Regions from separate parts of the Lysinibacillus sp. C5.1 genome, predicted to be linked through region 3. Evidence: riboswitches for the same ligand, from Rfam matches in the RefSeq annotation. Region 3 holds a riboswitch; each other region holds the start of a gene.

Region 1 (7,748 bases), 1.3 Mb from region 3:
CTAGAGTTAGAAAAGGGAACTTCAACTAGCTACGAGTAATTATGAATGGAGGGGGACGGTGATGAAAAGTGAATTATTCTATAAAAATCCAAAAACGATTCTGAATAAAGGAACTGGTTTTCTTGCTGGCTATACGCATTCACTAAATCCTTATACAGGCTGTTCATTTGGGTGCTCCTATTGTTATGTACGAGCAATGCCTGTGGCACTTTTTCGAGATGGTGAATGGGGCAAATGGGTCGATATAAAAAACGGAGCTGCAAATTTATTAAAAAAGGAGCTTCAGCGCGCCAAAGCTAAAGGAAATGTGACCATTTTTATGTCATCAAGTACAGATCCTTATCAGCCAATCGAGCATAAGGAAAAAGTGACAAGGTCCTTACTAGAAGTGATGGTCGCAGATCCCCCAGACTTCCTTTTAGTGCAAACTAGAAGCCCTCTTGTAAGTCGTGATATTGATTTGCTACAGCAATTTAAAGAGAAAGTTCGAGTAAGTGTAACGATTGAGACAGATTCCGAAACAATACGTAAACATTTTACGCCAGATGCACCACCAATTCAGGCGCGTTTTAAGACATTAGAAACATTAGCAGCCAACAAAATCCCGACCCAAGTGGCTATAGCCCCCATTTTACCAAGTGGGGAATATTTTCCTGAGAAATTGAAACCATTCGTCGATCGAATATGTTTGGATGACTACTTTTTAGGAGATGGCAGTGGTGGATATCGCACAAGAAAACTTGGCATGGAGGAGAAATATGCCCAACTTGGTTTAGAAGATTGGTACGGACCACATGTAATTAATAATGTCTATAATCGATTTATTAAAATCTTTCCAGAAAGTGATGTTTATCTAAGTCAAGCAGGATTTGAGCCCTAAAAGTAATAGCACATTGGCTATCACAAATGGAGCTTTGCAAATAACGGAACGAGCATTACAAGCATCCTTGCTGAATTTTATATAAACGATGCTTGTGCGCTGTGAGAGCTATCGAGATGGGCAACTGTATGTGTGGTTGAATCTCGATATGTTTTACAGTGTAATTTTTATGGGAAAATCCGTAAAAGCAATGTGTAATAATCTACCCTAATATAATTACTTTTGTCACAATTTTCTAGTTATCGAAAGTATGGAAATGGGTCCAAGCGGATTGTGGAGCATCATATAGTGCATTAAAAGGGGCTGGGACATAAGAGAAAAAGTGTTAGATTGACTGCCATCAATCTAACACTTTTTTGCTATGCCGTTGTTGACCGCTACGGCGGTGCTTTCCGCGGGCACACCGTAAGCCGCAACCCTCGCTAACGCGCGGTCTGTTGCGTCTAACATTATGTGCTGTTCCCACTGGAGTCACCGCCTTCGCTACCAACAACTAGTGAACACTTCTAATTTTTTTAATTGCAAAAGCAAGAATAGCTAAGGTCTCCATATAGCAAAAAATTATGAACAGCTTTCGTCTGTTTCTTAAATTTTTTTAGTTATGTCCCAGCCCCTTTTTTACAATATATTAACATACCAAAATGTAAAGCATGACTTGTTTAAACTATTTATAAATTTAATCCAAATCGCTTTAATTCAATGAAAACACCTTCCAACTGTTTTCCTTTGTCTGTTAACGTATATTCCACACGAGGGGGAACTTCTGGGAAAACCTTTTTAATCAAAATCCCATGATTTTCTAGTGTTTTAAGACGGAGGGAAAGTGTTTTCGGACTAATTCCATCCATAGATTTTAATAGGTCACTGAACCGCATTGTTCCTTCTATAAGTAAATCGCGAATTATTAAAAATGTCCATTTAGTTCCAATTACATCGAGTGTTTTCGCAATGGGGCAAGCCTCACCAGGTACTCCTTTGGTCAACACTACTGTCTCAATCACACTCATTTGAAACATCCTCCCTCAAAATTTTTGAGCAATTTACCTCATCATAGCACAATAGTATACTTTCAGAAACTTAATGAATTAAATATCACTACTTCCCTAAAGGAAGTTACTATATTTATAATATCTTTGTATTTGTTAATTTCATCCTTAATTGAGGAGGTGCTCAAAATTATTGTCAGAAATCAATGAAATAAGCTACCGTTGCTATTACTATTTGTACAACACTAAGGGAATTTTCCCGCTGTAGCAAACGGTTAGTAGAACATTGGCAAGACACTAGGTTTGTTTTAAGAGATAACAGAATTGAAGGAGCCAGAAAAAGATGAAAAATATACTTATTATTAACGGTCATCAGAAATACAGTTCAGCTGAGGGGAATTTGAACCAAACATTGATGAACAAAATGGTTAGTTTTTTAGAAAAAAAGAACAATGTAAAAACAACAATTATTCAAAACGGATATAAAATCGAAGAAGAACAACAAAAATTTATATGGGCTGATATTGTCATTTATCAAACACCTATTTATTGGTTCAGTGTCCCCGGCTTATTGAAGACGTATATGGATGAGGTATATGCCTATGGTTTATTTTTTAGGGGTGCTGATGAGTATGGGAAAGGTGGATTGTTGACTGAAAAGAAATATATGTTTTCGCTTACCTGGAATGCCCCTGAAAAAGCATTTAACAATCCAAGTGAATTTTTTGAAGGGAATACCCTAGAAGATGCAATAATGCATTTACATCTTATACAGAAATTTATCGGAATGAAACCATTAAAGAGTTTCTCTTGTTATGACGTAGTCAAAAATCCAAAGATTGAAAAGTTTGTATCCGAACTTGATTTACACCTGCAAGAGATATTGAATTTTTAAACTTATGTAAACGAATAAGGGGAGAGAAATATGTTAAAAGATAAAAAAGTTGTAATTATCGGTGGAAGCTCTGGGATTGGTTTGGCATCAGCTAAACAGCTAGTAGCGCAAGGGGCAGAAGTAATCATTGCCAGTCGCTCCGAAGAGAAATTGCAGAAGGCAAAAGAGCAATTAGGAGTTAGGGCAACAACTTATATTCTAGATACAACACAAGAACAGCAAGTACAATCTTTCTTTGAAAAGATTGGTCATGTCGATCATCTGGTGATAAGCGCGGCAGAAACATCCAGCGGGGCATTCCTCCAAACGGATACAGCACAAGCACGAAAACTGTTTGAAAACAAATTTTGGGGACAATATTATGCAGCCAAATACGGTGCTTCTAACATTTCACCAAACGGTTCTATTATTTTATTTTCTGGCGTTGTAGCCTACAAGGCTATGGTGGGCTCAGCAATACTAGGTGCAGTTAATGCGGCTATTTCCAATTTAGGTCAGACTTTGGCATTAGAACTTGCTCCTATCCGAGTAAACATCGTTTCACCAGGTATAATTGATACACCATCCCGTAGCAAAATGCCAGAAGAAGCACGTAATCACTTCTATAATACAGTTGAAAATAAACTCCCTGTGAAACGAATAGGGCGAGCTGATGATGTTGCACAAAGCGTACTATATTTGCTACAAAATAGTTTCGTGACTGGAACGGTTCTTCATGTAGAAGGCGGCCACATGTTAACTTAAAACCAGAATATATTTCCTAAACAAACTTTTGTAGAACTAAAACTGACCTAACAAATAAAACACCTTTCGCGTTGACTAACGAGTATTGTATATATCAATTAACGCGGAGGTGTTTAGTTAGTGTTCTTTTTAACAACAGTGTGTGGACGATTTTAAGCACCAACGCCACAAACGAATAATTGCGTGCGATACACACAATCTCAATTTGTTAGGTAGAGGTGACTTTTACATAAAAAAAGTAGCGTCGTCACACGCTACAGCAAATTATTGAACAGTAAAGATATTGTTCAGGATGGCTAATACATAACAAGGATTTAGAACGAAATGTCCCTATTACTTTATATGTGAGCTAACAATGATAAGTGTAATTCCAGTAAATAAGCAAATAATTCTCGCCACAGGTATTTTATCAGCTAGTCCAAATAATGCAATTGCTGTTGTTACGATTAAAACTGTTGGACCAACCAATGCAAGCATTGTATTAATATAGAATGCTTTTTCTAAATTGTTCAACTTTAGCATCAACAAACCAGCACTTACTTCAATACTTCCAGACAATACACGTAAAATAACCATAGCTAGAACCGATTTTTCAATAATGGTCATCATCCTATCTTTATAGATAATATTCGCATATCTTATAAATCCATCTCAGTCTAATTATAGAATTCTGTTTGAATGAAATACTAACATCACTATATGTATCATTCGTATGAGATATGCTTGTAATCGTATGCTTGATAGTGTTAATTACTATGTTGATTATCTAGTTAAAAGTGCAAAAAATATTAATACAATCAGTTTTATAAATCTATTTTCTGTTTTGTAAAATCCTGGGGAAGTTAGTACTTAAAGAGAGGTTTATCAATTTATCAAATGAGACTGGAAGGCTACGCTAAGATTTTTAAAATTTTATATTTGGAGTAGATATTTAATAAAACGTCAGCCTTATTCTCTTTTGGAACAATGGTCTTTTTTAGTTAAATGAATACACTCAGCAAGTTTATAAAATAATGAAGATTTTTCTTATTTTATTATATTCTGAAAATAAAATTGACGTAAACTTTCGTGCATGTTATGTTTAATACTAATTTCATAGCAATTATTACAAGTTTGAGTGAAATGAAATTTCATTCAATTAAAAGGAAAATGGGTGTAAATCCCATGCTGTCCCGCAACTGTAAATGAGGAGTTTTGTTTCCATTGACACAGAGTTATTACTCGTGAAGGTGAAACAAAATAATGATTCATGAGCCAGAATGCCTGCTTGTAAGAAGATTCATTGATGATCTACGAAAGATAGGGAGATGGATGGAGACTTACTTTTTGTAGGCTTATCTATCCTTATTCTTTTTGAATAAGGTTTTTTTATGCTTTCTTTTATCTAGTAGTAGATGCTTTTGAACCAAGATAGGAGATAGGAGACAGAAAATGAGATTGACAAAGTATTTACTTCCGTTTGTACTTTTTTTGACTTTCAGTGTTCTTGCAGGTTGTACAAACACTGATACAGAAAAGGGAAAAACAACAACACAAACAAATGACGAAAAAATGATAACGATTGGATGGCCTTTAGATGTCGGTCCATTAAACCCTCATACATATTTACCTAATCAAATGACTGCACAAGCAATGGTCTACGAATCTTTGGTTGAGTATAACGATGATGGGACTATTACGCCTAAGCTAGCAGAAAGTTGGGACATTTCAAAGGATAAGACTTCTTACATTTTCCATTTAAGAAAAGACGTTAAGTATTCAGACGGAACTGCTTTTAATGCGGATAATGTCATTCGTAACTTCGATGCCATATTAGCAAATCGGGAAATACATTTTTGGATGGGCATGGTCAACCATATTGTTGAGGTTGTAAAAGAAGATGATTATACAATTCGTTTGCAATTAGATGAACCTTATTATCCAGTATTAAACGAACTGGCCTTTGTACGTCCATTCCGTTTTTTAGGGGATAACGGATTCCCTGAAGGAGATGCGACGCAAGATTCCATCAAAGCACCAGTTGGGACAGGTCCATGGGTATTAACAGATTACAAAAAAGATGAATATGCTTTATTTAGTCGCAACGAAAACTATTGGGGGGAAAAACCTCTCTTAGAACAAATTAAAGTAAAAATCATCCCTGATTCTGAATCGATTTCGTTGGCATTTGAAAACGAAGAGTTAGATTTAATTTATGGTCGTGGCATCATTAGTTTAGATAACTATTCGTATTTAAAAGATAGTGACAAATATAAAACAGCTACCTCTGAACCATTGTCTACAAAAGCGTTATTATTCAATACGCAGTCAGGACCGTTAGCAGAATTAAAGGTACGTCAAGCCATTCAATATGCTATCAATAAGGAGCAAATGGTTGATAGTATTACACATGGTACAGAAAAAGTGGCCGACACACTATTTTGGGATGCAATTCCTTTTGCCAATATTGATTTAGAACCAATCTTGTATAATCCAGAAAAAGCGCAACAGCTACTTGATGAAGCTGGGTGGACATTACAAAAGGGCGATAAAATTCGTTCGAAAAACGGACAACCATTATCATTAGATTTAATCTATATCGCAACAGATGCCATTCAAAAACCAATGGCTGAGTTGATGCAAGGTGAACTAGCAAAAATAGGGGTACAGTTGAATCTAGAAGGTGCAGATGTAATGGTTGGCCTTCAAAAATTAATGGATAATCAGGTGGATATTAATTTTTGGCGTACAAACGGACCACCAACAGATCCACATGGCTTTGCTAATGAATCAGCTACACCAAATGCTAGTGGTGTTTATGAAGCAAAATTAGGTTTACCAAACACCAAAGAAATTGATACTAAAATTCACCAATTATTAGTTGGAACAGATGAAGAGGAACGAGTGCAGCTCTATACGGATATTTTAACTATGTTCCATGATCAAGCACTATTCTATCCGATATCTTATGAAACAAATAACGTGATTTATCAACCATATATGAAGGATTTTGTGCCTCGTGCATCTGAATATGATATTCCATATGCACAAATGGATACAGAGTAATACAAGTAGAAGAGAGAGTGTCTTACAAAGACAGCTCTCTCTTTATCATAGGATTGGGTAGGAGGTGACAGCATGTACGAATCGACATGGATGTTTTGTTTAAAAAGAATTTTAACGTTACCGTTTGTATTATTAGGGGTATCTATATTGACGTTTGTATTTATTCGCTTCGTTCCAATAGAGCCTGCGGAGGTTATTTTAAGATTGGCTAAAGTTACGCCAACGGAAGAGGCAATCCAGGCATTACGTGAGGAACTTGGGACAGACAAACCTTTACTTATTCAATATCTGCTTTGGTTAATAGGAGTTTTGCAGTTTGATTTTGGTACTTCTTTTGTTAGTAAATTACCAGTGGCACATGAGCTATTCGCTAAATTACCAGCAACTATCGAATTGGCTGTTGCTGCATTTGTGCTCATTCTTGTTTTTAGTATCCCATTAGGTATGATAAGCGCACTGTATAAGTGTGCCATAATCGATAAAATAATTAGATTGTTTTCTATCTTGAGTGTATCAATTCCAACATTTTGGTTAGGTTTTTTATTACTGTATCTATTTAGCTTAAAATTTGGTATTTTCCCGACTAATGGGAAGGGGACACTTGCTCATCTTGTTTTACCTGCGCTAACACTAGCCTTACCGACAATTGGATTATTTGTTCAGTTAATTCGTGCAACGATTATTGAAGAATTACATAAGCATTATGTTCAATACGCTCAGTTAAGAGGATTAAAAAATTCTGTCATACTCATGCAACATGTAATGAGAAATGCTGCGATAACGTTGACTACGATGCTGGGCTTGACACTTGGTAATTTACTCGGTGGTGCGGTAATTGTGGAGCAAGTCTTTAGTTGGCCAGGACTCGGTAGGTTTTTAATTGAATCGATTATTAATCGGGATTACCCGGTTGTTCAATGCTATGTTCTAATTATTGCCGTCATCTATGTACTTTCTAATTTATGCGCCGATGTATTACATCGGGTATTGGATCCTCACCTGATGATGAAGGGCAGGAGAGATTGAAGTGAGTCTAGTAAAGAAACTAAGTCATGTAAATTATAAAAAATCGTTTAGTTTAACAATACTTGTAATCATTGGTTTGTTGGGGATTTTTGCACCATTATTAATGCCCCATGACCCTTTTGCAGTCGATATTACAAGGCGATTTTTAGCTCCTACTTGGCAATATCCATTA
Region 2 (7,748 bases), 1.5 Mb from region 3:
CGATGTTGCGCATCATCCACATGTAATTGTTGTGCGATCGATGACAAAAATGTATGCCATTCCTGGATTAAGACTCGGCTATTTAGTTGCAAGCAAAATTATTGTTTCAGAGCTAAAAGCAATGTTGTCACATTGGAATCTCAACGCATTTGCGCTTGTTATCGGCGCGGGCTGTTTGGATGAGCATGATTATTGTCAACAGGCAATCGACTATGCCACAAATCAAAGAGCGTGGCTCCAACGTTTTTTGCACGAACACGGATGTCGCGTAACAAATAGTGTGACAAACTATGTATGCTTTTCATTGCCGAGCAACCAGCATCCAGATACATTTTTCAGCTTTTGTTTAGGACAAGGAATTGTCCTGCGCCATACAAAAAACTTTATGGGGTTAAATGGTGAATGGTTCCGCATCGGTATTAAAGATGTAACAGCGATGACCTATTTACATAACTGTTTACAAACGTGGTTTAAAGCAAATAAGGGGTGAGAAAAGTGACAACTTTTTATCTAGTTCGACATGGGGAAACAGTTTGGAATAAAGAACATCGATTGCAAGGGTGGTTAGATTCTCCATTGTCTGAAAACGGCATTTTACATGCCCAAAAACTTGGTGAACAATTGAAAAACATTCCCTTTACTGCAGCGTATAGTAGCACAAGTGGTCGTGCAAAAGAAACATTACACTATTTAACAGTAGGTCGCAAGCTAGCAATTCACTATAAGGATGATCTACGTGAAATTTTTTTAGGAAACTGGCAAGGAAAAACTGTGGAGGATATTATGGTCAGCAATCGTTTTGACTACGAGCTGTATACCCATTATCCAGCACAATTTGTCGCCACTCACACCGAAAGCTTTGGCGAAGTAACAGAACGAGCGATGTATACGTTAAAAAATATTGCCCAACGCTATCCACATGAACATATTTTAATTGTGTCACATGGAGTAACGATTAAATGCATGATTAATGCCATATTAGAGCGGGGCATTGACCAGTTATGGACAGCGCCACACATAGAGGGGACAAGCGTGACTATCGTAGAGCGTACAGAAGAAAGCTGGCACGTCAAGGTTATTGGTAGCACACAACATTTACAATAGAGAGGTGAAAACAGTGCCGCTAATTTTTATTTCGGGTGGGGTTCGCAGCGGTAAATCTCACTTTGCCGAACAAGAAGCTGTTTTGCACTATCAAAATAAAGATTTAATAAACAAACGATTGATATATATTGCTTCTGGTGTTGCCATGGATGTTGAAATGGAAAAACGCATAGTGCGACACCAAGCAGATCGTTTAAAACAAGCGATTGCGTGGCATACAATTGAAGCACCTTATCAAATACAGGATGCCTTTCATACGTTAGTTGAAGGGGATATTGTACTTTGGGACTGTGTGACGACATGGCTGACCAATGCCTTTTATGAAGGATTTGATCGTGGAACGCCATGTGTAGAAAAGCCAGGGTGTCTAGAGGAAAAAATATGGTTTATGAAAAGTGCAGTATTGACGTTACTTGACAAAAAGGTGACGCTTTTTGTCGTTTCTAATGAACTTTTTGATGAACCGCCGTATGAAAATCAGGAGGTGGAATTGTACCGCCAATTGCTCGGCAATCTCCATCAATGGTTTGTATCTATTTCACATGACGCCTATGAAATAAATTATGGTATCGTCAAGAAATGGAAATAAGGAACCAACTTCTAAGCTTAGTTAGTGACTGACACAAAAAAGATGTAACTCCACAAGTAAACGGGAAAATCTAGATGGCACGGTAGCATGGAAAATGATTTTGATTGCTCCTGTAAACGTTTGCTTTTTATGTCTTATTGGCAATTGATCTACTAGATTTTTTTATATTCTTCACTAAAATTGGTTGAGATAACACGAAAGAAAGAAGGCAAGGCGATGAAAACTATATGGCACAGTGTATTGCTGGCATTTCAATTTTTTACAGTTTTGCCTGTACATAAAGAAATTCCGTTAACTAAACGGACAATTACCGGAATGTTTGCATTTTTACCTTGGATAGGGGCGCTGATGGGAGCTGTTGTTGCAGCGATAATCTACTGTTTAACACAATGGACAGCCAGCAGTGAAGTCCTCTTAACTTTTATGATTATCGGTTTATTTGCATTATTTACAGGAGGCTTGCATCTAGACGGTTTTATCGATATGGGGGATGCTTATTTTTCTTATCGCGATCGAGATAAGCGACTTGAAATATTAGATGATCCGCGAGTTGGGGCATTTGGTGTACTATCTGTGTTATTTCTAGTGTTGGGAAAATTCGTTGTGCTACATGAACTTTTTGTACAGAACAAACTTTCATTATGGATGCTTGTCTTTATCCCTTTATTGACACGTGTAGGAATGAGTTTCTATTTTCTATCGTTACAATGTTCGAAGGAAAAAGGACTTGCTTATTTTTTTAAAACACATATACATCATCGCTTACTGACAAGTTTGATGTTACTTACGCTTTTACTTGCCTATTGTGGTGTGTTCGTAGTTTCAAGCTTTTCTATAGTGCCATTGCTGTTAATGGTCGTTTTAGTCATTGCATTTGTATTGTTTCGGCAGTTTACAGTGCGTAATTTTGGCGGAGTTTCTGGGGACTTGCTAGGTGCTTCAATCGAAGGAATGGAGGTTGTGCTATGGGTGACATTGTTACTGTTCGTTTAATGAGACATGCACCAACAAAAGAAAATGTGGAAAAGCGTTATATTGGCTGGACAGATTCTTCCTTAGCACAGGCGTCGGCGCTTCCAATAGTCAATGATTCTGTCAGAAAAGTATATGGCAGTGATTTACGTCGTTGTCAAGAAACCGCGAAATGTTATTTTCCACAAGCTAGCTATATAGCCGATGTGAGATTTCGAGAGACGAATTTTGGTGATTTTGAAGGCAAAACATATGACCAATTAAAGACAGATTCTCGGTACCGTAGATGGTTAGATGACCCAATGAAAAATGCGCCACCAAACGGTGAAAGATTTGATCAGTTTTGTGAGCGAGTAGTCGCAGGTTTTTTAGCGTTACCAAAAGATGAGGATGACTATTATCTCGTTGTTCATGGTGGGGTGGTGCGAGCGTTACTTGTTGCATTTGCTCCACAACAAGAGGCTTTTTGGTCATATCAAGCACCCCATAATCGCCTATTTACGCTAACGTTTTCCCGAGCAGCTTGGAAGGAGGGAGCTAGATGCATGTCTTTATCGGAGGAGCCTATAACGGAAAAACCGCTTATGTAGAGCGATTACTAAAAGATGATCACTATACGATAATTGATGGCGAACTACCAGATGTTGCACCTGATTGTGATGCACTCATTATTAAAAATTTAGAACAATGGCTCGTAAAACGCAATTTGGAGGAAGATGAAGCCATTATCCATCACATTTTGACAACACTTAAAAGCCTTGAAAAAAACTGTGTAGTGTATATGATTGTAACCGATATGGGACGTGGTGTTGTACCGATGGAAAAGCAAGCAAGACTATTGCGTGACACGTGTGGTCGCTTGTATCAGGCGTTATTTGTAGAAGCACAACAAGTAAATCGCATTTGGTATGGCATTGCAGAACGTATTAAATAAACGAGTTTAGGCTTCAGTAGAATACTTGTAGAAAAGAGGAAATGGAATGAATCGACAAAAATTAATGAGTTTGACATTAACAGCCATGGTTGCGGCGATTTGTGCAGTTGGGGCAGTTATTAAAATTCCGTCTTTTGTATCATCGGCGGCACTCGACTCAGCGCCAGCATTTTTAAGCGTTGCATTTTTATCGCCTGTATTGGCAGGAGTAGCAGGGTTAATAGGTCATTTGATTACAGCATTGACATCTGGTTTTCTACTTGGACCTTTGCATCTTATTATTGCGGTCGAAATGTTTATTGTTGTATGGCTATTCGGTGTGATGCACAAAAAAGGTATGCATTTTTGGAAATGGCCAGTAGCGCTTATATTAAACGGTGTGATCGCACCACTCCCATTTTATTTCATCATTAGTCCAGCGTTTTTCTGGGGCTCATTAGCGAGTATTTTCATGGCAACTGTCATCAATTTATTGATTGTAGCTGTCGTGATGCCAATACTCTCGAAAGTGTTTGTTCGTAAGGCAGGGCGAGCAAATTGAGAAATGCAGTAAAAATAGGGAATCTGATTGTTACAACAGATAATGCTGCAGCCATCGGAGAAAAACCTCAAGATGTCGTATCGGCTCCGGATACATTAACGGCTTATTTAACTGGGCGTGTCACTTTTCTAGAACAGCTTGCAGCCGATGCCCTACCCAGTCATATTATTCTTGCCAACTTTTCAGGCGATGAGGCGTGGTCTCGTTATGTCGAAGGACTTGCGCAAGTCTTTGAAGAAGCAGGTCTACCATGTCCACCTGTAAATGGCAGTTCAGAATCCAATATGCCGACTGTGCAATCGGGATTATCTGTAACAATGTTAGGTGAAATGCAAACAAGGTCGTCATTTGCTAGTGACAACCTGATTTGGTATACGTATGGACTGCCACTCGTTGGCAATGAAGTGCTTGCGCAGCCTGAAGATGTGGCCCAACTACAGCCCATTTACCAAGCTTGGCGCGAGGAAATTGTGCAACAAGTTTGGCCGGTAGGTTCTCAAGGCTTACAAGCAGAATTTTTAAGACTTTTTGGTCAGCAACAAATTAAAAGTTCGCTGGATGTAGGAAAAACAGCAGGGCCATGTGCGGTAATTTTACTAGGAATCAATCCAGAAAAAGAGCAACTGGCACAAAAAATTTTTACTAGAAATTTTGAGAAACTGCGTAAAACTGCATTGGAATAGGGCTTGCTTCGAGCAAAAGTAGCGTTTTCGAGAATACAAGGGGCAAAACGCCTATTGAAACGTTAAACACAATATGTTAGATTTGTTTAGGAGTTAAAACACTATATATAGTATATTGGACAAGCGGTACCAGTATGGTTTAAAAGGGAATTCGGAAATAGAGATATCTAAAGCCGAAGCTGTCCCCGCAACTGTAAGTGCTGACAAATAATTAGGATGCCACTGTGAAAGAACGGGAAGGCAATTATTTGAAGGAAGCATGAGCCAGGAGACCTGCCGAGTTGTTCAAGACAGCAACACATCTTCGGGGATTGAGAAGTGGAGGCGAGAGATTTGTCCACTTCGATGTGTACATGTCCTTCATTTCCATTTCCGATTTTACAGCGATTACGCAACCGAAACAGGGTGTGTAATCGCTTTTTTGTGTGCGCTGATAGAAAGGGAGAGAATGGGAATATGACAATTCAAATCGAACAGCAGATGGCTAAGTTAAAGAAAAGTTACACAGAGGAGGAGCTTGAAAGCTTTGTAAGATTATCGGATAGATGGCTACGAAAAAATGACAATGCAACATTTGAAGCTTGGGCGGATGCGATGATTTTACAAACACTTAGTCTTATTGATGAGGAAGAGCCATATTGGACATTTGTTGCTGCCCAAATTTACTTAGAAAAATTGTATGATCAATTTGCTACCCGTCGTGGTGTTGGGGTGGAAGATGTCTATAAGGTATTTCCAGAGCAACTTGCTCGCTATACCGAGGCAGGGCTTTATCACGATTGTTTAACGACGAAGTATAGTGAACTAGAGCTAGTCGAGCTTGCGTCTTATCTTGAACAGAGTCGTGATGAGCTGTTTACGTATATCGGTTTAAAAACGTTAATGGACCGCTATGTTGTGCGTGATTATACAAAAACACCTGTAGAATTACCGCAAGAGCGTTGGATGGTCATTGCAATGACATTGATGCAAGATGAAACGGAAAACCGCTTAGAAAAAGTACGAGAATCGTATTGGGCGATGAGTAATTTATATATGACGGTTGCAACACCAACATTGTCAAATGCCGGAAAAACGCATGGCCAGCTTTCAAGCTGCTTTATTGATACGGTAGATGATAGTTTACAAAGTATTTATGATACGAACACCGATGTTGCAACATTATCGAAATACGGGGGCGGTATAGGCGTTTACATGGGGAAAATCCGTAGTCGTGGCTCCTCTATCAAAGGGTTTAAAGGCGCATCTAGTGGGGTACTGCCATGGATCAAACAACTTAATAATACAGCGGTGTCAGTGGATCAGCTTGGTCAACGCCAAGGCGCAATCGCCGTATATTTAGATGTGTGGCATAAAGATGTCTTTACGTTTTTAGATTTACGTTTAAATAATGGAGACGAACGATTACGCGCGCATGATATTTTCACTGGTTTATGTTTACCGGATATTTTTATGGAAGCAGTCGAAGCGCGTGGAGAGTGGCATTTATTTGACCCACATGAAGTACGTGAGGTAATGGGCTTCTCACTTGAAGATTGTTATGATGAGCAAAAAGGACAAGGCTCTTTCCGAGATAAATATGCGTCGTGCATTGCCAATCCACTATTAAGTCGAGAAGTGGTGCCGGCAATCGATATTATGAAGCGTATTATGCGTTCACAGTTGGAAACAGGTGTACCATTTATGTTTTACCGCGATGAAGTAAATCGCATGAATCCAAATAAGCATGAAGGGATGATTTATAGTTCAAATTTATGTACTGAAATTTTCCAAAACATGTCGCCGACGCAATTCGAATCCATTACGTTAGAAGATGATGTGATTGTGACACGTCGTAAGCCAGGAGATTTTGTTGTATGTAATTTATCTTCTGTCAATTTAGGAAAGGCTGTTCCGGCTGGTGTGTTAGAGCGTTTAATACCGATTCAAGTGCGCATGTTAGATAATGTGATTGCCTTAAATACTATTCCTGTGAAACAAGCCGAGCGTACTAATGCTCGTTATCGTGGAATTGGGCTAGGGACATTTGGTTGGCATCATTTACTTGCCTTGAAGGAAATTCAATGGGAGTCGGATGAGGCAGTTGACTTTGCTGATAAATTATACGAGCATATTGCGTATTTAACGATTCGTGCATCGAGTGCACTTGCGCGCGAAAAAGGTGCTTACCCATTATTTGAGGGCTCTGACTGGCAAACGGGTGTTTATTTTGAAAAGCGTAGCTACAACAGTGACAAGTGGCAAGCTTTGCGTGCGGATGTCGCAAAATATGGAATGCGCAATGGGTATGTAATGGCCGTAGCACCAAATTCATCGACATCTATTTTGGCAGGCAGTACGGCAACAATTGATCCGATTTTCCAAAAGAGTTACTCCGAGGAGAAAAAGGATTACAAAATTCCTGTTACAGTACCGGACTTATCACCCGTAACGACTTGGTATTATAAGTCTGCTTACTTTATCGATCAAAACTGGACAATTAAACAAAATGCGGCACGTGCCCGTCATATTGACCAGGGCATTTCGCTTAATTTATATGTGCAAAATACGATTCAGGCAAAAGACTTACTCGCTTTACATCTTAATGCTTGGGCAAGTGGCGTAAAAACGACTTATTATGTGCGCTCAACATCTGTTGAATTGCTAGAATGTGAGTCTTGTGCAAGCTAGGAGGAATAGAAAATGACAACAATTACGAAACGAAAAATGATGGATAAGGAGGCGCCAAACCGTTCGACAGCCATTGTGAACGGGCGCTCTTCTAATATTTTAAACTGGGATGATGTGCGTTTTAGTTGGGCGTACCCAAAATATAAAAAAATGCTTGGGAACTTTTGGACACCTTTTGAGATTAATATGAGCAATGATGTCAAACAATTTCCAACTTTATCAGCGGATGAACAGGAATCATTTTTGAAAATTATT
Region 3 (7,748 bases):
TAACATAGCCGCTGTGAAAATCGCACCTTTTAATGCTTGGCTGACTACATGTGGTGCTAGGAAAAAGCCTTGGTAAAAGTCACCTAGCGTATTTAATGTAGCGCCTGCCTCCGCACCAATTCCTGGTGATGTCATACGATATGCACATTTTTCTACTAAGTCAGCTCGACCTGCAATATAACCACCTATTTTAGCTAAACCGCCACCTGGATTTTTAATAAGCGAACCAGCCATTAAATCCGCACCTACTTCTGTAGGTTCTTGTGCTTCCACAAATTCTCCATAGCAGTTATCTACAAATATAATAGCATTGGGTGCTAATTCACGTACCTTGGCACACATTTCTGCAATTTGCGAAATTGTAAAGGATGGACGTGATGCATAGCCTTTTGAACGTTGAATGGCTATCATTTTTGTGTTCGGTGTAATGGCTGCAGCGACTGCAGACCAGTCAACCGTTTCGTTATCGATTAAATCTACATGTCGATAACCAATTTTATAGTCCTTTAGCGAGCCCGTATCTTTGTCTCCTCCATCGACAATCGACTGTAATGTGTCATATGGTTGGCCTGATATATAAAGCAATTCATCACCTGGTCGTAACACGCCGAATAGACTAAGCGTAATTGCATGTGTTCCAGATATGATTTGAGGACGAACAATTGCCGCCTCTGCTCCAAAAACTTCCGCATACACACGTTCAAGATTGTCACGGCCTTCATCATCATAGCCATAGCCATTGGATGGATGTAAATGAAAATCGCTCACTTGATGCGTTCTAAATGCTGAAAGGACTTTTTGCTGGTTGAAGAACGCCATATTTTCTACTTTCGTATGATATGGGCGGACTCTTTCCTCAATTTTTTCCGCTAATGCTAACGTTTCTGCTGTTAAATGGGTTGTAAAAGTCATTGTTTTCGTCTCCGTTTCAAATTGTTCTTTCCTATCTTATCAATTTGTTTGCAACCCTGCAAAAAATGCTATTGTGTCTAGCTGTTAAATACGCTAAGCTAAGGGGCGGACTTACTACAAATTATTCTCGTTTAAGGAGGGAAAGTGATGGCTTGGGAAGTTTTTAGCATAATTGGGACAATTGCCTTCGCTATTTCCGGGGCAATAATTGCAATGGAAGAAGAATACGATTTATTCGGTGTATATATACTTGGCATTGTAACTGCATTCGGTGGCGGTGCCATTCGTAATTTACTTATCGGTTTACCAGTTACAACGTTGTGGGGACAGGATATGATGTTTCAAATTGCAATCGCTGCCATTACGATATTTTTTATTTTTCCTCATCATCTTATACAGCATTGGCATCGTTGGGGCAATTTTACAGATGCTATAGGCTTATCGGCTTTTGCTATACAAGGGGCATTATATGCAGTGAAGCTCAATATGCCCATTAGTGCGGTTATTGTAGCCGCAGTCTTAACTGGTTCAGGTGGTGGAATAGTTCGTGATTTATTGGCAGGACGTAAGCCACTCGTGCTACGTGATGAAATCTACGGTGTCTGGGCAGCACTTGCTGGTCTACTTATTGGATTGGAATTACTAGAAGGAGATATCTTTTTATACGTGTTATTCGGGGTAATTACAATTTTACGAGTACTTTCATATATGAAGAAATGGCGCTTACCTTTGCGAAAATTGAATCGAGCTTAAGGATGTAGAACTTAGCTATTCTTGCTTTTGCAATAAATAAAAAATTAGAAGTGTTCACCTAGTTGTTGATAGCGGGTAACAACGGCATAGCAGAAAAGTGTTAGATTGATTGGGTTCAATCTAACACTTTTTCTCTTTTGCCCCAGCTTCCTTTTGGCTATAGACAATTACTCTTTAAATGTTTAACTATGATTTTTCCCTATCGGCACTTAACAAATGATTACTTCTCTACCAGCCCGACAGACTCAGCTAATGTCGCCATGTTGCTCACCATAGAGCAAGCTGCATCGAGTATTGGAAAGGCTAAAGCTGCACCAGAACCCTCTCCCAATCGCATGTTCATATGAAGCATCGGCTCCACTCCTAACAGTTCAGCAGCTATTTTTGCCCCCGGTTCTTCAGAGGCATGGGAAGGAATAATATAATCTTGCACTTTCGGTTCGAGTTCATAAGCGATAAGAGCAGCGACTGTCGAAATAAAGCCATCAATTACAACGGGCTTACGATTGGCAGCAGCCGCCAGAATTACACCAGCCATCGCACCTATCTCTAACCCACCCACTTTTGCAAGTACATCAATCGCATCATGACGATTCGGTTTATTTAAGGCAATGGCGTTTTGAATGACTTCAACTTTATGCGCAATTCCTCCTGATCCAACCCCTGCACCGAATCCTGTCACTTCTTGTGGGTGACACGCATGCAGTACGGATAAGATAGCCGCACTTGGTGTAGTATTGCCAATCCCCATTTCACCTGTACCCAATACATTAACTCCTTGTGCTATTTCTGCCGTTGCTACTTCAATTCCTACTTCAATTGATTGAATGGCTTCTTCCCTTGTCATGGCTGGACCTTTTGCCATGTTATCCGTCCCGTATTTTATTTTTTTTATTATAACACCCGCATCGAGCGGAATATCCTGTTTTACCCCTACGTCCACTGTTACAATTTTGGCATTCGTTATGTTTGCAATAGCACAAACACCTGTTATCCCTTTTGGAAAATTTAATGTTTGAAGAAATGTTACATCTTGCGGATTGGATGTTACGGCTTCATCACACACACCGTGATCGCCTGCACAGACAATAATTGCTTTGTTATCAATTTTAGGATAGAGCTCTCCTGTAATACCAGCCAATTGTATAGCCAGTGATTCAAGTTTTCCTAAGCTACTTGGTGGCTTGCTAAGAGAATCTATATAGTCCCTTGCTTTTTCCATTATTTCGTTATTAGCATGTTGAATCTGTTGAAGTGTTTGTTGTAATAATTGCATGTTCATTTCTCCTTTTTAAATAGCCTATTACATAAAGATTGAAATAAAAAAATGGAAAAACCTGTAGTTTATCTCATAACAAATAAACTACAGACTTTTCCATCGTCTATATCATCCGAAGCAATTAGGCAGGTCTCCTGGCTCAATTTCAACATTTTATAGAACCTTCCCAGCTATGCTAGTGGTATTCTCTATAAAACTCCGTTTTACAGTGGTGGGACCGCTAAAGATTTTCACTTTATTCCCTATTCTCCCAAAGTGGGCACCTAATGCTTTTATGTAATTACTTTAAATTTACGACAAAGTGTTTTTAGTGTCAATATTGAAAAAATTTTTGTACTCGCACTTTAGTCCAATAAAAAACGAGGTACTTAACAAGCTGACCTGTTACATACCTCGATATATCTTCTTATTTAAATTCTAATTCTCCATCATAAGCAAGCATGCCACCTTCAAGGTTTGTTACGTCAAAGCCTTGTGCTTCTAAGTATGCACAAGCATTTGCAGAACGTCCACCTGCTTTACAAACGATAATATATGGTTTAGTCGTATCTAATTCATCCAAGCGCTCAGGGATTGTCCCAAGTGCAATATGTTGCGCACCAGGGATAACACCTTGTGCTACTTCATCGTCTTCTCGCACATCAATAATGTAAAGGTCTTCGTTTGCATCTAATCGTTCTAATAATTGTGTTGTATCCATCGATTTCATCTATAAAATCCTCCAATATATCAATTTCCTATTACATTATAGCGTGAACGAAAAAAAACAGCTAGTGATGTAACACTAACTGTTTCTATTTACTTTATTTATTCTTCTGCCTCTAAAAATTCGACTTGCTTTGCTGGAACGAATGTAGAAATTGCGTGTTTGTAAATGAGATGCTGTTTACTTTCAGCATCTACTAATAATACTGTAAAGTTATCATAGGATTTCACAGTTCCTTTTAACTGGAACCCGTTTAACAGAAACACAGTTACAAAAACACTGTTTTTACGTAGATGGTTCAAAAACGTATCTTGCAAATTGATTGATTTCATAGAATGCGCCTCCCCTACTCTCTTTCTACCTCTTCATTCCTATAGTAGCATGTTCTACCAATTTATCAATTAGTAATTTTTAGAAATTATTAAAGTTTTTAGTCTTTTCAAATAAAATGAATATCCATTTTATTGCGGAAATAAGTCAACTGTCTTTTCGCATAACGTCGAGAATTTTGCTTTAAATTTTCGATTGCTTCTTCTAATGTACATCTACCATCTAAGTAATCATACAATTCCTTATAACCGATCGCTTGAATCGACTGTACACCTCGAATATTTTGTTGCCATAGTCCCTGCACTTCTTGCAGTAGCCCTTTATCCATCATGACATCCACTCGGAGATTAATGCGCTCATAAAGTTCTTCGCGAGACATATTTTGACCAAGTCCTATAATTAAGTGGCGATACAATGGGATTTCTCCACGATTGTGTTCCTCTGACGCCTTTGAAACACCACTTAATTCAATCATTTCTAACGCTCGAATCACACGTCTTGTATTGTTTGGATGAATTGTTTCAGCAGTTTTCGGATCAAGTGCTGCTAACTTAGCATGCATAGCTTCTGGACCTAACTTTTCTAGCTCCTCATAATAAGCTTTACGTGCTAGGTCATCAACCTGCTCGTCTGTAAATTGAAAATCATAAAGGACTGCTTGTACATATAGGCCAGAACCTCCAACAATAATCGGTAGCTTACCACGCGCCTGTATCTCATTAATTTTAGAGCGTACTAACGCTTGGTATTCCGCTACTGAAAAGGATTCCGTTGGCTCTTTGAAGCTTAATAAGTGATGTGGCACACCTTCCATCTCTTCTTCAGTAATTTTCGCTGTACCAATATCTAAACCTTTATAAATTTGCATGGAATCGCCATTAATAATTTCACCATTGTACTTTTTGGCTAGTTCAATGCTTAGTGCTGTTTTACCTGAAGCTGTTGGCCCAACAATTGCTACGACCTCTGCTTGCTGTATTTTATTTTCTATCATACTTTTCTAACCACCGTAATAAAACTTGATGAACCGCCTGTTGATTGTCTTCATTTAAAATTTCATGTCGTTTATCTTCAAATAAATAGACAGTAACATCTTGTAATCCTGCTGCTGCAAATTGTTCAGCTACGGAATAAACACCTAGACCACTATCGCCAACAGGGTCCTTGCTACCGCTGATCAATAGAATCGGCAAGTTTTTCTGTATTTTTTCAATCTCTTTTTTTCGATTCAATACCATAAAGCCAGCTGTTAAGTCAGCAAAAAATTGATTGCTTGGAATAAAGCCACAATATGGGTCGTCAATATACTTTTGCACTTCCTGCTCTACCGAACATAGCCAATCATACCCGGTTTTAGGATTTGGAAACTGCTTATTAAAGCTACCAAAGCTCAACTTATTTAATAAAGGGCTCTCGGTTTCTTTACCGTGCCGCATTGCGAATACTTGCGCAACATAATGTCCTATCCTATGCAACGCTGAAACACTTCCTGTTCCACAAAGAATAACGTTAGCAACATTTGCTCCATAAAGTTGAATAAATCTTCTAGCAATAAAGGACCCCATACTATGCCCGAATACCATTAAAGGCACATCTGCAAATTGAGCATGTATAGCCATCATGACTTCATGCGCATCTTCCACAACCCGATCAAAACCATTTTTTTCAGCGAAAAAGCCTAATGTGCCATTATAACCTGCCGTCTCCCCATGCCCGCGCTGATCATGCATGGACACGGCATAGCCAGCCGCACAAAGAATTTGTGCAAAGTTTACGTAACGACCGCTATGCTCTGCCATACCATGTAAAATATGAAAATGTCCCTTACAGGGAATAGTCGGCGTCAAAATTCGTGTAAACACAAAATGTCCATCAGACATTTTCATATAACGCTCCATCTTTTACACCTCCACATTAGGAAAACTTGTCGCATCTAGAATCGCTTGTTCTAATTGAGCAATATAAGTATTTCTTTGTGACTCTGAATAATGTAAACGCTGCTGCATCACTTGCACTACTTGTTGTTTATAACGTTTCACTGCATCAATATCAAAGTATAGTAAGCCCGTACGACGAATAAAGAAATCACAAGGTGTATATACCATTTCCGCTTCTATGCCATATAGTAGCATCGCATGTAAAGCGAGGGGCATCGTACTACCATGCTCATGTAAATATTTCACCTGATCAAATAATGCGTCAACATTGGTACCGTATTTTTGCACTAAATGCTTCGCCTCGTCATAATTCAGTCCATATTGAACACCTTCTCTTGCTTTATAGGCAGTATAGTCTGGGAAATTAATCGCATTAATGCCCTTTGCACCAGAAAGCGACAACTCACGTGTCATACATGGACTTGCATGCTTAAATTTATGTGTTTTCACAATTTTATCAACGATCGTTTCAGCCATTTGACGATAGCCTGTTAGCTTGCCACCTGCAATGGTCATCAAACCGCTTGATGCTGTCCATATTTCATCTTTACGCGAAATTTCAGAAGGATTTTTGCCTTTTTCAAAAATAAGCGGACGTACACCTGCCCAAGAAGATTCTATTGTATCTCTTGTAATTTCGGCTGTAGGGAATACTGTTTTAGCAGCCTCAATTAAATAATCTACATCTTGTTGTGTGGCAGTAGGATGTATTGGATCGCCTTCATAAACTGTATCTGTTGTTCCTATATATGTTTTGCCATCTCGCGGAATAGCGAAAGCCATACGACCATCTGGAATATCGAAATAAACGGCTTGTTGCAATGGGAAATCCTTTTGACTAAGAACGATATGGACACCCTTTGTTAAACGTAATTGTTTTTTATCTGTTTGCTTATCTTTATGACGTACTTCATCTACCCAAGGGCCAGTAGCATTGACGATTTGCGCAGCATGTACTTCCACTGTTTTTCCAGTGATATGGTCTTTTACTTTTGCCCCAATCAGCTTTTTCTTGCTATATAAAAACTCTGTCATTTCTGTATAGTTTACACAAAGCGCGCCATATTCAACCGCTTTTTTTAGCACTTCAATTGTTAAACGTGCATCGTCAGTCCGATACTCTACATAATAGCCACCGCCAACTAGCTCATCGCGCTTTAAAAGCGGTTCTAGTGTGGCTGTTTCTTGTGCACTTAGCATCGTGCGACGTTCTTGTTTTTTGACACCTGCTAGTCTGTCATAAACCTTTAACGCCACCGAAGTCGTAAATGGTCCAAGTGTACCGTGCTTATATAAAGGTAACAGCATCTTTTCAGGTGTCGTTACATGAACAGCATTGTCATAAACAATTTCACGTTCACGCCCAACTTCTGCCACTACCCCTACATCAAATTGTTTTAAATAACGAAGACCTCCGTGAATAAGCTTTGTTGAACGGCTAGAGGTACCCGCCGCAAAGTCTTGCTTGTCAATTAGTGCAACTGATAAGCCTCTCGACGCCGCATCAAGTGCAATCCCCGCACCCGTAATGCCACCTCCAATGACTAATACGTCAAAGCTATACTGCTCTAAATAATCCATAATTTTAGGACGATGCTCAAATGAAAACATACTTTCTCCCCCATTAGCTATGATTTGAATAAACGTGTAGCCTCCACAGCTCTCTGCCAGCCTGCATAGAAAATCTTACTTTGCTCTACAGTCATTTTCGGTTGATAGGTTTGCCCGTTAACCCACAATGCTGTTAAAGCCTCTTTATTTGGCCAAAAGTTCGTTGCTAGCCCAGCTAAATAGGCTGCCCCGAGCGCAGTCGATTCATTAAGCTTTGCTA

Evidence for each region. Region 3 has a riboswitch for cobalamin ahead of cobT (nicotinate-nucleotide--dimethylbenzimidazole phosphoribosyltransferase). Riboswitches for the same ligand answer to the same signal wherever they lie in the genome.
Region 1: another riboswitch for cobalamin. It lies ahead of nikA (nickel ABC transporter substrate-binding protein); the one in region 3 lies ahead of cobT (nicotinate-nucleotide--dimethylbenzimidazole phosphoribosyltransferase).
Region 2: another riboswitch for cobalamin. It lies ahead of I5435_RS12935 (ribonucleoside-diphosphate reductase subunit alpha); the one in region 3 lies ahead of cobT (nicotinate-nucleotide--dimethylbenzimidazole phosphoribosyltransferase).

Annotation. Positions count from the first base shown of each region.
Region 1 covers NZ_CP066226.1:2,426,892-2,434,639, forward strand. Annotated here, with positions in the region: gene I5435_RS11735 (methylated-DNA--[protein]-cysteine S-methyltransferase) at 1-39, shown strand, start outside; gene I5435_RS11740 (SPL family radical SAM protein) at 62-880, shown strand; gene I5435_RS11745 (winged helix-turn-helix transcriptional regulator) at 1,549-1,887, opposite strand; gene I5435_RS11750 (NAD(P)H-dependent oxidoreductase) at 2,210-2,761, shown strand; gene I5435_RS11755 (SDR family oxidoreductase) at 2,792-3,505, shown strand; gene I5435_RS11760 (YqhV family protein) at 3,839-4,114, opposite strand; cobalamin riboswitch at 4,598-4,790, shown strand; gene nikA (nickel ABC transporter substrate-binding protein) at 4,937-6,550, shown strand; gene nikB (nickel ABC transporter permease) at 6,623-7,576, shown strand; gene I5435_RS11775 (ABC transporter permease subunit) at 7,578-7,748, shown strand, end outside.
Region 2 covers NZ_CP066226.1:2,664,987-2,672,734, reverse strand. Annotated here, with positions in the region: gene I5435_RS12975 (pyridoxal phosphate-dependent aminotransferase) at 1-490, shown strand, start outside; gene I5435_RS12970 (histidine phosphatase family protein) at 496-1,104, shown strand; gene I5435_RS12965 (bifunctional adenosylcobinamide kinase/adenosylcobinamide-phosphate guanylyltransferase) at 1,118-1,693, shown strand; gene cobS (adenosylcobinamide-GDP ribazoletransferase) at 1,910-2,686, shown strand; gene I5435_RS12955 (histidine phosphatase family protein) at 2,659-3,255, shown strand; gene I5435_RS12950 (bifunctional adenosylcobinamide kinase/adenosylcobinamide-phosphate guanylyltransferase) at 3,207-3,599, shown strand; gene I5435_RS12945 (ECF transporter S component) at 3,646-4,140, shown strand; gene I5435_RS12940 (hypothetical protein) at 4,137-4,823, shown strand; cobalamin riboswitch at 4,931-5,119, shown strand; gene I5435_RS12935 (ribonucleoside-diphosphate reductase subunit alpha) at 5,280-7,493, shown strand; gene I5435_RS12930 (ribonucleotide-diphosphate reductase subunit beta) at 7,506-7,748, shown strand, end outside.
Region 3 covers NZ_CP066226.1:1,173,289-1,181,036, reverse strand. Annotated here, with positions in the region: gene I5435_RS05410 (methionine gamma-lyase family protein) at 1-912, opposite strand, end outside; gene I5435_RS05405 (trimeric intracellular cation channel family protein) at 1,060-1,665, shown strand; gene cobT (nicotinate-nucleotide--dimethylbenzimidazole phosphoribosyltransferase) at 1,886-2,941, opposite strand; cobalamin riboswitch at 3,052-3,226, opposite strand; gene I5435_RS05395 (rhodanese-like domain-containing protein) at 3,351-3,653, opposite strand; gene hfq (RNA chaperone Hfq) at 3,752-3,982, opposite strand; gene miaA (tRNA (adenosine(37)-N6)-dimethylallyltransferase MiaA) at 4,090-4,974, opposite strand; gene I5435_RS05380 (alpha/beta fold hydrolase) at 4,961-5,878, opposite strand; gene I5435_RS05375 (glycerol-3-phosphate dehydrogenase/oxidase) at 5,882-7,528, opposite strand; gene glpK (glycerol kinase GlpK) at 7,546-7,748, opposite strand, start outside.